Regions from separate parts of the Paenibacillus sp. 01T431 genome, predicted to be linked through region 3. Evidence: predicted binding sites of a transcription regulator. Region 3 holds the regulator's gene; each other region holds the start of a gene.
What was found. Region 3 encodes Rex, which represses fermentation and respiration genes when NADH is low (regulators of the CRP and FNR family bind a similar motif). Its sites were predicted from a motif close to TTGTGAAATATTTCACAA; they were not measured.
Positions count from the first base shown of each region.

Region 1: the regulator Rex is predicted to act here: its motif matches at 4,133-4,150, upstream of AC1DM9_RS16195 (DUF1641 domain-containing protein).
Region 2: the regulator Rex is predicted to act here: its motif matches at 3,964-3,981, upstream of nadA (quinolinate synthase NadA).

Region 1 is NZ_JBFTPT010000008.1:85,837-91,036, forward strand. Features, by position in the region: gene AC1DM9_RS16175 (DEAD/DEAH box helicase) at 1-287, opposite strand, end outside; gene AC1DM9_RS16180 (GDYXXLXY domain-containing protein) at 548-2,788, shown strand; gene AC1DM9_RS16185 (hypothetical protein) at 2,970-3,431, opposite strand; gene AC1DM9_RS16190 (MGMT family protein) at 3,565-3,888, opposite strand; gene AC1DM9_RS16195 (DUF1641 domain-containing protein) at 4,238-4,678, shown strand; gene AC1DM9_RS16200 (NAD(P)/FAD-dependent oxidoreductase) at 4,715-5,200, shown strand, end outside.
Region 2 is NZ_JBFTPT010000025.1:15,870-21,069, reverse strand. Features, by position in the region: gene AC1DM9_RS30620 (ABC transporter ATP-binding protein) at 99-1,643, shown strand; gene AC1DM9_RS30615 (ABC transporter permease) at 1,649-2,731, shown strand; gene AC1DM9_RS30610 (ABC transporter permease) at 2,733-3,695, shown strand; gene nadA (quinolinate synthase NadA) at 4,046-4,984, shown strand; gene nadB (L-aspartate oxidase) at 5,018-5,200, shown strand, end outside.
Region 3 is NZ_JBFTPT010000004.1:122,455-127,654, forward strand. Features, by position in the region: gene dinG (ATP-dependent DNA helicase DinG) at 1-1,194, shown strand, start outside; gene AC1DM9_RS08280 (redox-sensing transcriptional repressor Rex) at 1,191-1,847, shown strand; gene AC1DM9_RS08285 (amidohydrolase) at 1,828-3,129, shown strand; gene AC1DM9_RS08290 (cell wall elongation regulator TseB-like domain-containing protein) at 3,129-3,659, shown strand; gene AC1DM9_RS08295 (hypothetical protein) at 3,774-4,304, shown strand; gene AC1DM9_RS08300 (AAA family ATPase) at 4,306-5,200, shown strand, end outside.

The sequences.
Region 1 (5,200 bases), on a different contig from region 3:
CCGATATTGGTAATGTCCTCGTTGACTTGCAGTGCCAGCTCCCTCGTTGGTGTCAGTACAAGCACCTGAGGCTTGTTTTCGTTCCAATCGACCAGCTCGCATAATGGAATGCCGTAGGCTGCTGTTTTACCGCTGCCCGTCTGTGATTTAACGACCAAATCCTTTTGCTCAAGCGCAACCGGAATAACCTCGCGCTGCACCTCCGTTGGCGTTTCGTAGGACAGGCTCTCCAACGCTCGAACGATTTCTTGGCTTAACGCATAATCCGCAAACTTTATTTCACTCATCTATAGACCTCTTCCGCACTTTAGTAGTTAAATCTTTCGTAACCATAAGAATAGCATAATAACGGCCCATTTGATTCATAAACCTTTGTACAGCCCAGCTTTCAAAATTTATTTGTTAGATCCACCGCTAAATCGGGTTATATCGTATAAGAGCTTGCTTCGCTCTAAGCAAGGCAGTACTACAAAAAGTGAGTACTAGTTCACTTTAGATTGGGTCATTATAATAAAAGCCAGATCAACTAGAAAGGCTTGTGAGTGCTATGCTTCGATTAAATGTTGCGCGTGTTGGGTTTCTAATGGGCGTTTCACTGCTGCTTGCTTCCATCATCTATTTCTTCGCGGCGAACTGGGGCGGCCTGGTCCGCGCCGATAAAATTCTCGCGTCTGCCGGCATCATGGTGTTATTCTATGGCGCAGCTTTCGTTTTTTCCAAAATGAAAATAATGCTTGGGCATCACTATTTTTTGTCTGTTACTTTTCTAGTCGGCGGCTGTGTCGCGTTTGGCGTGGCGGTTGCCCTTTTAAATCAAATATATAATTCACATGCGGACACCTATGAGCTGTTTCTCGTCTGGTCCATTCCTGCCCTGCTGCTCGCGTTCATTACCCGCTTTAATCCTTTTTATATCCTTGCCTATATACTCGTTCATCTAACCCTGTGGCAATACTTTTTCCCAAGCGCTTATTCTATCGTCCATAGCGACCAAGAAATTTTGCTGATTGGCTGGTTATTTGCGCTTATCAATCTTATTCTATTCGCATTAATAGAAGCCAAACGTCTCTCATCAGTACCACTTAAATTCATGAGCTTTATTGCCTTTCATATTTCTTTGCTCGTCTTGACAAGTTCCGATCTATACGAACATTATGGCGCATGGATGAACGTCGCAAGCGCTGCGGCAATCGCGTTCGGATTCTATTATTTCACCCAAGTTCGCCTGGACAAAATCATGCTTACCCTTAACGCGCTGGCTGCTTCCGCTTTCGCTGTATTTAAATATTTCGAGCTGATGTCCGAGCATTATTCCACCTTATTTTTTATATTCGGACTCCTCTTTGTCGCTTTATTACTCACATCCAACGTCTTTTTCTTCCGTTACTTAAACAAGCTCGGCAAGCATCAGTCAAGCTCTAATGAACGAGCTGACCAAGCATCCCATCCATCAGAAGAACATAAGAGCACTCTTGTTGGCAAAATCGCATTCACAATCGTTACCGTAATCGGTGTTTTGATTGGCAGTATCTCCTTAGTAGGCTTAGTACTATTAGCCGCTGGTGAAATCCCGCCCGAAAACATTTTATTTGTAGTGTCACTGCTGTTTATTATTCCAACACTGCTGCTGACTCGCTTAAATACGGCTGTACGCTACACGGTGCTTACGATTGGATATATAGCTGGACTTATCTCTACCGCTTGGATTGATACTTCAGCCTTGTCTATTTTTTTCATAGCGGTACTGCTTGTCGGATGGTTCAAATGGCAAGGAAGGGTACCGCATTTCTTTATCTATACCTTACTGAATATCAATATCGCTATTCTTCTGTTTCAGTTATTTGGATCTGTTCATAATGCGGCTTCCTTCATCGTGTTCATCGTGACGTCGCTCAATGCAGTCATTTACGCTAGTCACCATCTGCTCAGAGAAGGCGCCTTCAAGATTCATGTAAGAGAATGCGGTTGGTTCTTTACTTTGCTGCTTCTATTTTGGCTAACCTTTATGGATAACATTTTCCCTTACTCATATGAGCTATTTAATATATTGAATTTCATTGTAGTTACGATCGCAGCCTTTCTATTTGTTAGGCGCAGCCAAGCTCTTGAAGCAGCAATAAGCTTCGTATTCTGGTTCATTTTCCTTGCGTTCAAATATTACGACTTGTTCTGGACGTTATTGCACAAGTCGATTACACTCGCTCTGCTTGGCGTGATTATCATAGCAGCGACTTATATTTACGCCTATAGAACACGCGCAGCAGTGTCTGAGCAAGCGGACTCTTTCAGCCGATTGCTGCGCAGAAGCCCCGCTCTCATTGCAATCGTTGTAGTGCTGCAGCTCGGTTATGTCGGTTACCATGCCGCAGTAAGCGAAATATTGCTCTCGAGCGGCACTCCGATTAAGCTGGCCATCGTGCCGCTTGATCCACGATCCATTTTGCAAGGCGATTATGTAGCGCTCCAATACAATATTTCGGTACCGCCAGATCACATCACTCAGGAACTGGAAAGACGTCCAAGCAACAGCCGAATTAAGGTCGTGCTTCAACAAGGTGCCGGCGGCGTATACAACTTGGATCGTTTATATAAAAAAGGTGAGCCTTTAGCTGACAAGGAAATCATTATTAACGGTTCCACTAGCGGCTGGAGAAACATCCAGTACGGCATAGAATCTTATTTTGTACCCGAAGGCACTGGGCTGGAAACGGAGCAAAATGCCCGCTTCGCGTATGTAATGGTTGGAACAAAAGGCGACGCTATACTAGAGAAATTAACGAAAGAATAGTGCTGTATAATTGACCGCCAATAAACAAAAAAAGAAGCAGGACCTATACAGCGCAACAGCTGTGAAGGTCCTGCTTCTTTCAAAATAGAAGGAAATATTTCATCTACTTAGCTTATATTTGCCCAACAACGCTGCTTCCGTTTGCTGAGGACGTTGATGGCTTTTTTCCATATTCTTTCGATTATCCGTGCATCAATTTGTTCAATTCCGTAAATTCCTCTAAATAACCGTTTCTCTCCAGTTCCATCAATGCCTTCCGAATGCTGACCTCATCCTCGCCAGATTGATCTGATAGTGCTAAGAGTTCAGGCAATGTAATGTTTTTATGCTCCTTGCAATACGTGAGCAGCCCTTTGGCTGCCCAAGATAAGCGATCATCCTGGAATTCACCGATCATTTTACGGAACAATTTATGTGGGATTAGCTGCTCGTCAACTAAGGCTTGCATCGCTTTTATTGCAAGTTTTGTCGTCATACGGCCTTTTTTGGCAACCTCGTCTAAGGTGAGCGATGCGGAATCCGCCGTGCTTGAGCTGAGTACGATATAAATCATTTGCGAATAAATATCCAAGCTTTGGTTATAAAAGATTTCGGTGGAAACTGTGAAGTTTCTAACGTTTCCCGGTGTAATTTCTGTTGTCATGTTCTTTCTCTCCCTTCCGAATGGTCTATACCATAATAAAGGTTCGGATACGGGGTTTCAAATGGGGCCTCATTAGAAAAAGTTAATCGCAGCCGCTTAACCGCGAAGAAGCATAATTTTCATCCGGGCAAGGTCATCTTTCTTCTTCTCTTTCCGGATTGTAGCGGTATTTTTCCAAATCAATTCGACCGTCCTCGCTCGCTGCAACACCTTCCTCTTTTAAATAAAAGATCTGCATGTAACGAGCTTCCTCCTCTTGAATCGATATCTCCCCTTTTGCATTAACAACTCTGTGCCAGGGAAGATTATAAATGCCGCTCATCGAATGCAGAACTCGGACAACCTGCCTTGCCCCCCTGCGATTGCCAGCCAGTTCTGCGACTTGACCATACGTCATTACGGTGCCTTCCGGAATCGCCTTAATGATGGATACAACTCTTTGCGTATAGGGCTGCATATTAGAACTCCTTTATGTATGTTTTTAATCATTGTTTTTTATTATCATAACTGAATTGCGCTTCATGTCAGCAATATTCCAAATCTTTTTACCGAAAGCAATAAATTTCTTTTTAACTTTTGGTGAAAACGATGTAGAATAGAAACAAAGGGTTTAATCCGATTACGTCATACGCGCATTCACATCCTTCTGCCTCACGCAGAAATAAGACTGTTACGTCTGCATAAACATTTTTCGAGTAACTATGTGAAAAGTGTAACAATCTTTCAGGATGCATCTTATCTTTAGCGGCTGACACAATTGAGACTACAACTTACTTTCAAATTTACGTAAAGGAGGACATTCTATTATGTCACAACCATCTGCTGGACAAGAGGTTGCAGCTAGCCTCGTCGAAGAAAAACAAACGTTGGATGTACTTGATCAATTGATGAAGCCGGAGGTTCAAGAGTCTCTAACTGTACTCGTGGACAGCCTGCCTAAATTAGCTGAAATGGTTACTCTAATGACCAAAGCTTATGATTTTGCACAAAACATCGCTACAGACAAAGTGTTGATCAACGATTTCGCTCAAGGTATCGGTGAATTCGTTAAACCGGTTCAAGAGAAAGCAAAAGGTATCGCAACAGCAGCTATTGAAGCTGGCGAGCGCTCGCAAGAAGCGGCTAACTCTTCTGTTGGCCTATTCGCTATGTTGAAAATGCTTAAAGATCCGGAAGTTCAAAAAACGCTTCGTTTCGCGCAAGCTTTCCTAAGTGTTTTGTCTGAACGCAAAAACGATAAAGTATAATACACCGAATACGTATAGAACGAACGGAGGATGAACATGTCGAAGCAAATACTAATTCTTGGTGGCGGTTATGGCGGTCTTCTTACTGCTCTAACAGCACGCAAACATTTGACTGCAGCAGAAGCTAGCATCACAATCGTAAACCGTTTTCCAACTCACCAAATCATTACTGAGCTGCACAGACTTGCTGGTGACACAATTGCTGAGCAAGCAGTTGCTCTACCGCTTAGCAAGCTTCTAGGCGACAAACAAGTTAACATCATCGTTGACTCGGTTAAAGAAATTAAACCTAACGAGAAGCAAGTGGTTCTTGAAAGCGGACAAGTGCAAAAGTACGACACTCTTGTTGTAGCACTTGGAAGTGAAACAAACTACTTCGGCATTCCAGGATTGGAAGAGAACAGCCTTGTTCTTAAATCCGTTGCTGATGCTAACAAAATCCGCAAGCATGTTGAAGATCGTCTTGACGCTTACAAAAAATCAGGCAACAAAGCTGACGCAACAATCGTTGTTGGCGGCGGC
Region 2 (5,200 bases), on a different contig from region 3:
TTCGGCCGGTCTTTGTTCTTTGTTGGGATAAGTAAGTGCTTTTAATGTCAAATTTTTTATGCATATTGAAGCAGTAAAAACCGGGGAGATGATGAGGAATGGACCGGAGCAAGGCGGCTGTACAGTTAAAGGGAATTACAAAGCGGTTTCCCGGATTGGTAGCTAACGATTCCATAAATTTTGAATTGAAGAAAGGTCAGATTCATGCGCTGCTTGGCGAGAATGGCGCAGGAAAATCGACCTTAATGAACATTGTGTTCGGACTATATCAACCGGACGAGGGCGAGATTTGGGTTAATGGTGAGAAAACAGTCATTGAGGGTGCCTCTAAAGCAATTGACCTTGGCATCGGAATGGTTCATCAACATTTCAAACTCGTACAGCCTTTTACCGTTGCAGAAAATATTGTGCTTGGCAATGAGCCTGTCAAAGGTATGAAAATCGACTACAAGCTCGCTAATGAGAAGGTTCGGGCGATATCCGAACGTTATGGTCTGAATGTAGACCCTCAGGCGCGAATTAAAGATATTACAGTAGGCATGCAGCAGCGTGTTGAAATTTTGAAAACGTTGTACCGCGGCGCCGAAATCGTTATTTTTGATGAGCCGACAGCTGTTTTGACGGTGCAGGAAATTGAGGAGCTAATCGAAATCATTCGCAACCTGGCTGCTGAAGGAAAGTCGATTATTATCATTACGCATAAATTGAAAGAAGTAATGGCTCTTGCAGATGCTGTAACCGTTATTCGACGCGGCAAGGTTATCAAGACAGTAACTACAGATGAGACGAATGAGCAGCAGCTTGCGGAATTAATGGTCGGCAGGGACGTATCCTTCGAGGTGAAGAAGACGAAGAACGAGCCTGGCGAAGTTATTTTATCTGTGGATGGATTGCAGATGAAAGGTGATCAAGGCAAAAATGTACTGGATGGTACGAGCTTCAACATTCGTGCAGGAGAGATTTTTGGCATAGCCGGTGTTGATGGCAATGGGCAAAGCGAGCTCATTTACGCTATAACAGGTATGCGCAAGCTGGACAGCGGCAGCGTTAAGCTGAATGGCAAGGATATGACGAATCATTCTCCGCGCCAAATATCGGTTGCGGGAGTAGGGCATATACCAGAGGATCGGCATAAGCATGGGCTGGTGCTAGATTTCTCAGTTAGTGAAAATATGATTTTGAATACGTATTTTGAGCCGGAATTCGGCCGTTCCATGTTTATTGATTACAACAGCATGGACAAGCTGTCTGAAAAGCTTGTTAACGAATTTGATGTTCGCTCATCAGGTATTCATACGCATGCTCGTCAGTTGTCTGGAGGAAACCAGCAGAAGGCTATTATCGCACGGGAGCTTCATAAAGATCCTGATTTGTTAATTGCGGTTCAGCCTACACGCGGTCTCGACATCGGCGCGATCGAATTTGTGCACAAGCGGTTGGTACAAGCTCGTAACGAAGGAAAAGCGATTTTACTCGTATCATTTGAGCTTGATGAGCTGTATGCACTGTCCGATCGAATTGCGGTCATGTATGAAGGCAAGCTAATGGGTGAGGTTGATGCTGAGCAAAGAGATGATCAGCAGCTTGGACTTATGATGGCTGGTAACAAAATAGCTGTACCTGCATCAGAGGGGAGAGGATAGCGTATATGGAAACCTTGAAAAAAATATTTAATAAATCGTCTATCCTTATTCCAATTGTGTCAATCATTCTTGGATTTGTGGTTGGCGCCATTGCCATGCTTGCTGGAGGGTACGATCCGATTCTAGCGTACACTTCTTTAATCAATAAGCTGTTTAGCACTCCTTACAATATGGGAGAAGCGGTTCGAGCAATTACACCATTGATCTTTACAGGTTTAGCCGTTTCCTTTGCTTTCCGTACAGGTCTATTCAATATCGGTGTTGAGGGACAATTTGTAATGGGCATGACTGGCGCGACAATCGTAGGCGTGCTGCTTGACCTGCCATGGTATATACATGCGCCTCTAGCTGTAATTACGGGTGCTGTATTCGGTGGCCTATGGGCGGGTATTGCTGGTTACTTGAAAGCGAAGCGTGGAGTAAATGAAGTTATTTCATCCATCATGCTGAATTGGATCGCATTGTTCCTCTCCAATTTTATCATTGCGAAGTTTCTTGTTGAGAAAGGCCAGCAGAAGTCGATGCCGGTTCATGAATCAGCTATGGTGAAAATTGATTGGCTTATTAAATTGACAGACAACGCTCGTATGCACTGGGGTACGATCGTTGCGCTCATTTGTATCGTTGTATTTTATTTCGTGTTATGGCGTACGAAACAAGGCTATGAGCTTCGTGCTGTTGGACATAATCCGGATGCAGCGTTATATGCGGGTATGAACGTTAACGTAACGATGGTTAAGTCGATGTTTATAAGCGGCGTATTCGCTGGTCTGGGCGGCGTGTTTGAAATTTTAGGCGTGTTCGGCAACCAGACCGTTATGGCCGCTTCTCCGGGCTATGGGTTTGATGGTATTGCGGTAGCGCTCCTTGGCGGCAATACGCCGATTGGTGTATTCCTTGGTGCAATCTTATTCGGTGGACTCAGCTACGGTTCAGCAGGCATGAGCTTTGGTGCGGGTGTTCCTCCTGAGGTCGTGCGTATCGTAATCGGCGCCGTTATTTTCTTCGTTGCTTCGCATGGATTGGTGAAGTGGTTCTTAAAGCCTTTTCTAAATAAACGTGCAAGCAAGCGGAAGGAGGCGGTGTAGGATGAACGTGCTAGACATCATTGGACAACTTATTAATACAACGCTCGTGTTCTCCACCGCACTCATTTTTACAGCGCTTGGCGGTATGTACTCAGAGCGCTCAGGTGTTGTGAACATCGGACTAGAGGGCTTGATGGTTTCAGGGGCGTTCGCCGCGGCAGTTGCAACGGAGTATGCGATACAAGCTGGGTTAGGCAGTGCTTCACCGTGGATTGGATTTATAGCTGCAGCTATTTATGGTACGTTATTTGCTTTATTGCATGCGATATCAACGATCACGTTCCGTGCGGATCAAACCGTCGTCGGTGTCGTTATTAACATTCTATCGCTTGGCTTAGCGCTTTACCTAACCAAAAGCATTTATGATGGATCAGGTCAAACGCCGCTTTTGGCTAATGTGTTCCACAAAGTGAAAATACCTTATTTATCTGATATTCCGTTGCTCGGGAAAGCTATTTTCACCGCGTATCCGACGACGTATATTGTCCTAGCTATCGCAGTAATCAGTTATTTCGTCTTGTTCCATACGCCATTTGGCTTGCGTCTGCGTGCGGTGGGCGAACATCCGAGCTCTGCGGATACCGTTGGTATTAGCGTAACGAAATACCGTTATATCGGCGTATTGCTCAGCGGCGCGCTTGCAGGCCTTGGCGGTGCGACAATTACGTTGACGACGACTAGCAGCTTTGCGCATAATACGATTTCTGGGCAAGGATTTATTGCGCTCGCAGCACTGATTTTCGGCAAATGGAATCCGCTTGGCGTTGTAGGAGCAGCAATGTTCTTCGGTCTAGCTCAGGCGCTTAGAAGCTTTGCACAGCGCTTTGAATTCTCGCAGCATATTCCAGTTGAATTTTTCTACATGCTGCCGTACGTTTTGACATTGATCGTTTTGGCAGGAGCTGTTGGTCGTTCAAATGCGCCCTCAGCACTTGGTCAACCTTACGATCCAGCAAAAAGATAATTCAATATGGTCTCTCTCCATCGCGGAGAGAGACTTTTTTTATTTCGTTGCTAATACAAGTGATGACGGAGGTCGCGATTATATAGTAAAAAAGGTTCATTTACGAAGAATGTGAGTGAGATACAGCGATCAAAATAATTTATTTTAAATTGCTGCCTTAAAAAGGCCTTTAACGCATTGACAGTAGCATCTACCGCGTGTAAATTAAAACTTAATCAAATGAATTTATCCCTTTTGGTTTAAACTATAGGTAAGCGACTTTCTAAGTTTGTGCATCAATTCACAAAGTTCAGCTTGCCGTATAACGGAATGGGTTATCGCCCATCCCTCATAAGAGGAGAGGATCTACTGTGGAAGCACTGGCACTGGAACGCAAGGCGGAGCAAAACCGAGAGCTGCGTGAACGGTTGTTACAGTTGAAGAAAGAACGGAATGCTATCATTTTAGCTCATTATTATCAACGTGATGAAATTCAAGAGGTAGCTGATTTCCGTGGAGATTCCTTCCTGCTTGCGCAGAAGGCTGCACAAACGGATGCTGAAGTTATTGTTTTTTGCGGCGTTCACTTTATGGGTGAGAGCGCAAAAATTTTGGCTCCTAATAAAACCGTTATCATTCCCGACGAGCGTGCGGGCTGTCCGATGGCCGACATGGTAAGTGTTGATGGCTTGCGTAAGCTGAAAGCGCAGCACCCGAATGCAAAGGTCGTTACTTACATTAACTCGTCTGCTGAGATCAAAGCGGAGACTGATATTTGCTGCACATCGGCAAATGCGGTTAAAGTTGTCAATTCGGTTGAAGGCGACGAGATCATCTGGGTACCAGATAAGAACCTAGGCCACTATGTGCAGCAGAATACCGATAAGAAAATGATTATCTGGGAAGGTTACTGCAATACGCACGATATGCTGACGGTTAAAGACGTAGAAGAAATGAAAGCGAAATATCCTAATGCGCAATTCGTTGTGCATCCGGAATGTCGTCCTGAAGTCGTTGAGCTAGGCGACTTTGTAGGCAGTACAACCGCTATTATTAAATATTGTAAAGAATCAGATTGCCAAGAATTTATCGTGGGAACAGAAGATGGCACTGGCTATCAGCTTCGTTTAGACAGCCCAGGTAAAACTTTTCATTTTGCATCTAAATATTTGGTGTGCCCTAACATGAAAGTAAATAATTTGAAGAAACTAGTGAAATGCTTGGAAACGATGCAGCCTCAAATCTACGTACCGCCACATGTTGCAGATCAAGCCCGTTTATCCTTGGAGCGCATGCTACTCGTGAAGTAGTATGCGCTGCTTCTACGCTTGGAGGAGCCAATGATGATTCCTAGATATTTAGTCGATGTGCAGTTAAGTGAGCTGCCTGTTATAGAAAAAGATGTGATTGTAATTGGGGCCGGCATTGCCGGTCTTTTTACCGCTATACGAGCAAGTGAAAACAATTCTGTCCTCATGATTACGAAAAAATCGCTGCTCGACAGCAATACGCGTTATGCGCAGGGC
Region 3 (5,200 bases):
AAGAAAAACGAGCTTCCAGCAGGCTGGGAGGACGGTGTTACGGTTGAAGGAAATATCCACACTGAACTCAACCGAGTCATTCGAACCGTCGATAAAATGGTTACCGATATTAAAGACCGTGTTGACGATTCCGGTGTTCAAGCGATAATAACGGATTTAAATGGCGCGGTACGTGATTTGTCTCGACTTAAGGATGAGCTTAGAACGTTTATCACCTTAGAGCTTGCGGACTCTGTGTTTTGGATTGAAGCAAGCAGCGTATACCGCTACAGATCTGTGCAGCTATACGGTGTGCCAGTAGATGTAAGCGCTCAGCTGCAAAAATATTTTTTTGATGTCAAAGAAAGTATCGTATTAACCTCTGCAACGTTATCTGTGCAAAAATCTTTTCAATACGCGGAGGAGCAGCTTGGGTTAACTGGATATGAACAGCAGGGCAGGCTTAAAACCGTTCAATTGCCTTCTCCGTTTAATTACCGGGAGCAGGCATTAGTTGTCATTCCACGCAACTTCCCAGTACTCAAGGGAGCAGCTGTAGATGACACCTATTTGGATATGCTTGTAAAATCGCTTTCTGATGCTGCAAAGGAAACGAAGGGCAGAATGCTAGTGCTGTTCACGTCCTATCGCATGCTGAGGCAGGTCTACGAGCCGCTTAAAGAGCTTTTAAGCGTTGCAGGAATTCAAGTACTAGGACAAGGAATAGACAGCGGCAATCGCACGAAGCTTACAAGACGTTTCCGTCAAACGCCAGAGTCCGTTTTACTTGGCACGAGCAGCTTCTGGGAAGGTGTAGATATACCCGGAGAAGCTCTGATTTGCCTTGCCATCGTTCGTTTGCCATTCCAACCGCCTAACCATCCCTTAGTGGAAGCAAAAGCTGAGATGCTGCAGCGGCAGAAACAAAATCCTTTTATGAAATTGTCGATTCCCCAAGCCGTCATTCGCTTTAAACAAGGCTTTGGGCGTCTAGTAAGGACTTCACAAGACAAAGGGATCGTAATCATATATGATACTAGAATAATCGACACTTACTACGGTAAACACTTCTTATATTCACTGCCAGGACCAAAAATCGAAACGATGCATATGGATCAAATGGTCGTGCGAATGAGAGAATGGTTAACGGATGAAAATGCAGCATTGCCGCAGGAAAATCAAGCTGTGTCTAGCGAAGAGGAGGAAAAACGATGAAGCAAACGAAAATATCGGAGGCTGTCGTCAGAAGGCTTCCCGTTTATTTGCAAGTACTAAATGAAATGCTTAATCGTGAGATTCAGACCATTTCTTCGCAGGATTTAGGCACAAAGCTTGATTTAAATCCTGCTCAAATTCGTAAAGATCTCGCTTATTTCGGAGAGTTTGGACGGAAGGGCGTAGGCTACGATGTTGTATATTTAATTGAGAAGATACGTCAAATTTTGAAGGTTGATCAGACGATAAAGGTTGCGTTGGTTGGAGCCGGCAATCTAGGTCATGCCTTATGCAATTACAATAAATACTCCAAGGATAATATGCAGATTACCGCCGTGTTCGATGTACATCCGAGCAAAATTGGAACGAGCATTAATAATTTGATTGTAATGCCGATGAGCGAGCTTGCTGCAACGGTTGCAGAGCAAAATATTCGGATCGGCATCATTACCGTTCCAGCATTTGAAGCACAAAATGTAGCTAATCAATTTGTCGAAGCAGGCATAGAAGGAATATTGAATTTTGCCCCTGCTATTCTACGAGTACCGGATGAAATGCGAATACATAATGCTGATTTCACAAGGGAATTGCTTAGCTTAGCCTATTATTTAGCCAAAGAGGGAGAGACGCAGGATGAGTCAGATTTGGATTGAAAATGGTTTGTTTATAACGATGGATGACGAAAATCCATCATTTAGAGGACATATGGTTGTATCCGATGATCGGATTAGTTATATAGGTACGGCTGTTCCTGAACAGCTTTCTGATACGGTGCAAAAAATAGACGGCAGCAAGCTGGCTTTTATGCCAGGACTTATTAATACTCACGGACATGCGGCGATGAGCTTGCTTCGCGGATATTCCGATGATCAGAATTTGCAGGTTTGGCTGGAACAGAAAATGTGGCCAATGGAAGGCAAATATGTTGATCAAGATACACGTGCAGGAAGTTCTCTAGCGATCGTAGAAATGCTGAAATCAGGTACAACAGCTTTTGTTGATATGTATGATCGCATGGATCAAGTTGCTCAAATGGTTGAGCAAAGCGGTATCCGCGGTGTTTTGACAAGAGGCGTTATCGGACTATGTCCACCAGATGTACAGGAAGCTAAGCTTGCTGAGGCAATTGCTTTTGCCCGTGATTGGAACGGGAAAGCCGATGGACGCATAACCACGATGATTTCTCCACACGCGCCTTATACATGTCCACCAGCATATATTGAACGTTTTGTACAAGCAGCTCATGATTTTGATTTGCCTTTGCACACGCATATGTCGGAAACGATAGCGGAAGTTGAGCAAAACGTGCGTGATTATGGACTTCGTCCGGTCGAACATTTGGATCGTTTAGGCTTTTTCTCACGTCCTGCACTTGTTGCGCATGCCGTACATCTGAATGATGCTGAGATCGAGCTGCTTGCTGCTAAAGGAGTTGCGGTTTCACATAATCCTGTAAGCAATCTTAAGCTTGCTAGCGGCATTGCACGTGTTCCTGATTTGATTCGCGCAGGTGTTACGGTATCGCTTGGAACAGATAGTGTGGCAAGCAACAACAATCTTGATTTATTTGAGGAAATTCGATTCGCGGCTTTGCTTCATAAAGGTGTATCTGGAGATCCTACTGCTATCCCTGCTTTGGAAGCATTGAAGCTTGGTACAGTGAATGGGGCAAAATCCATTTGGCAAGAGAAGAGCCTTGGTAGTCTAAAAGTAGGCATGAAGGCAGATTTCATCGCTATTGATATTGAACAGCCGCATTTCTACCCTCAGACGGATATCGTATCACATTTGGTCTACTCAGGTTCAGGCCGCGATGTGCGGCATGTATGGATTGATGGAAGACAAGTATTGAAAAACGGCGAATGCACTTGGCTTGATGAGGAGAAAATTCGTTACGAGGCACAAGCGAGCTTTGATCGCTTGCTGCAAGCTTAATGCGAGCAACAGCAAGGAAACGAAAGCCGTTTATGACACTTAAGCGATGGTTGTTGTTAATTACAGCATTCCTCTTGCTGCTTCTAACCGTTTCCTTTATCTATTTCCGTGAAGTTCAGTCCCCTGAGTGGACAGCAATTAATGCGGCGAAGGAACAAGCGACTAAAGCAGCTGATCTTATCGAGATAGAAAAGGTACATCATCATATATGGCAAAAAAACAGTTGGGTCGTTGAAGGTATTAATCAACAGGATGAACATGTATACGTATGGCTGACTGAGAAGCAACAACCAGTTATCATGAGAACGACGGAAGGCATTTCTGAGAAGTCACTCAAAGATGATTTCATCAGCAAGAGGCCATTGGCAGAAATAAAGAGAATTCAGCCGGGTCTGCTTGATGACAAAACGGTGTGGGAGATCTATTATAATGACGGTGAAAAGCCTGATCATTACCGATATGATTTCTACCGTTTTGATGATGGTGCATTTATTGATTCTTATACGTTACCAGCAAAAACGGGGCCATAAGGCTCCGTTTCCTTTTATTGATGGACGATTCTTGCATAATTTCATGATATACTTTCGTATAGCGGTGTTGATATACGGAGTGTTCATAAATTTATTGCAGGAGGGATTTTCATAATGATGAGACCACGTGTAATACCAATCGTGATTACTGCTGCAATTTCCGCTTCCGTTTTGTTCGGAGGCTGGGCTGTATATAATCAAGTGGCTGTAGCAGCTCCATTAGAGAAAGTTACAAAAGGCATTAAAGGTATTGTTTCTTCAGAAAAACCAGTTATGGATCGCAATAAAGTAGCTATTTCTCTTGAATTAACGCCGGATGCGAATCTCCGGGACATCTATGAAAGTATTGCGGCTAACGGAAAAGATGTAGTTGGCGACCGTAAGCTTGAGCTTAATATAGAAGAAAAATCGAATAAGCAGCTTGAAGATCTGTGGTATGCTTCCATGTTTGAAGTTGCAGAGGCGATGGAGCGCAAAACCTACTCTCATATTCCAGATGCGATGAAAGAAGCAGCAAAATCCATGAAAGATGTCACCGTGACGACTGAAATGGATGATACGAATGTGTATATTACGATTAAAAATAATGAAGCGGTGAAATATATCGTCCTGCCACGCACGCCAAACCAATTGGAGGCATGGTAATATGATGAAATATGGTAAAGAAATTGCGATAGGCTCACTTCCTGTACTTATTGCTTTTTTTATATATATTGGACAAAATGTTGTTCCCATCGTATTGCTGGGTGTGTTAGGCTTTGCCGTAGTTTATGCAGCACGAGGTAGAGGCAAGCTGACCGCGTTGTCTAGCCAGAAGCGGCGTTCTGAGGAGAAAATGACACCACTCACCTTTGAGGAAATCGGAGGTCAGGAGCGTGCCAAGCAGGAGCTTGTAGAGGCGCTTGATTTTCTCGTTCATCAAGAACAAATTGCTAAGCTTGGTATTCGGCCATTAAAAGGCATCTTGCTGTCTGGCCCTCCAGGAACAGGAAAGACGCTGCTTGCTAAGGCAGCTGCTCAATATACTGATTCGATTTATTTGGCTGCATCCGGCAGTGAGTTTGTAGAAATGTATGTCGGTGTAGGCGCAGGACGTATTCGCGACCTATTCAAAGAGGCGCGTACAAAAGCCAATAAAGCGAAAAAAAGCAGCGCTGTTATATTTATTGATGAGATTGAAGTCATTGGCGGCAAACGAGATGGCGGTCAGCAGCGCGAGTATGATCAAACCTTGAATCAGCTATTAACCGAGATGGATGGTATTTATGCAAATGAATCTCCACGTATTTTGTTAATTGCGGCTACTAACCGTAAGGAAATGCTCGATAGCGCATTGCTCCGTCCAGGTCGATTTGACAGGCACATCGGTGTTGAGCTTCCTGATAAAAAGGGCAGATTGCATATTTTGAACATCCATGCGAAAAATAAACCTATCCGCCCAGGCGTGAATTTAGAACGGATTGCGAGTGAATCCTTTGGTTTCTCAGGTGCACAGCTAGAGAGCGTCATGAATGAAGCGGCGATTTATGCGATGCGTGAGA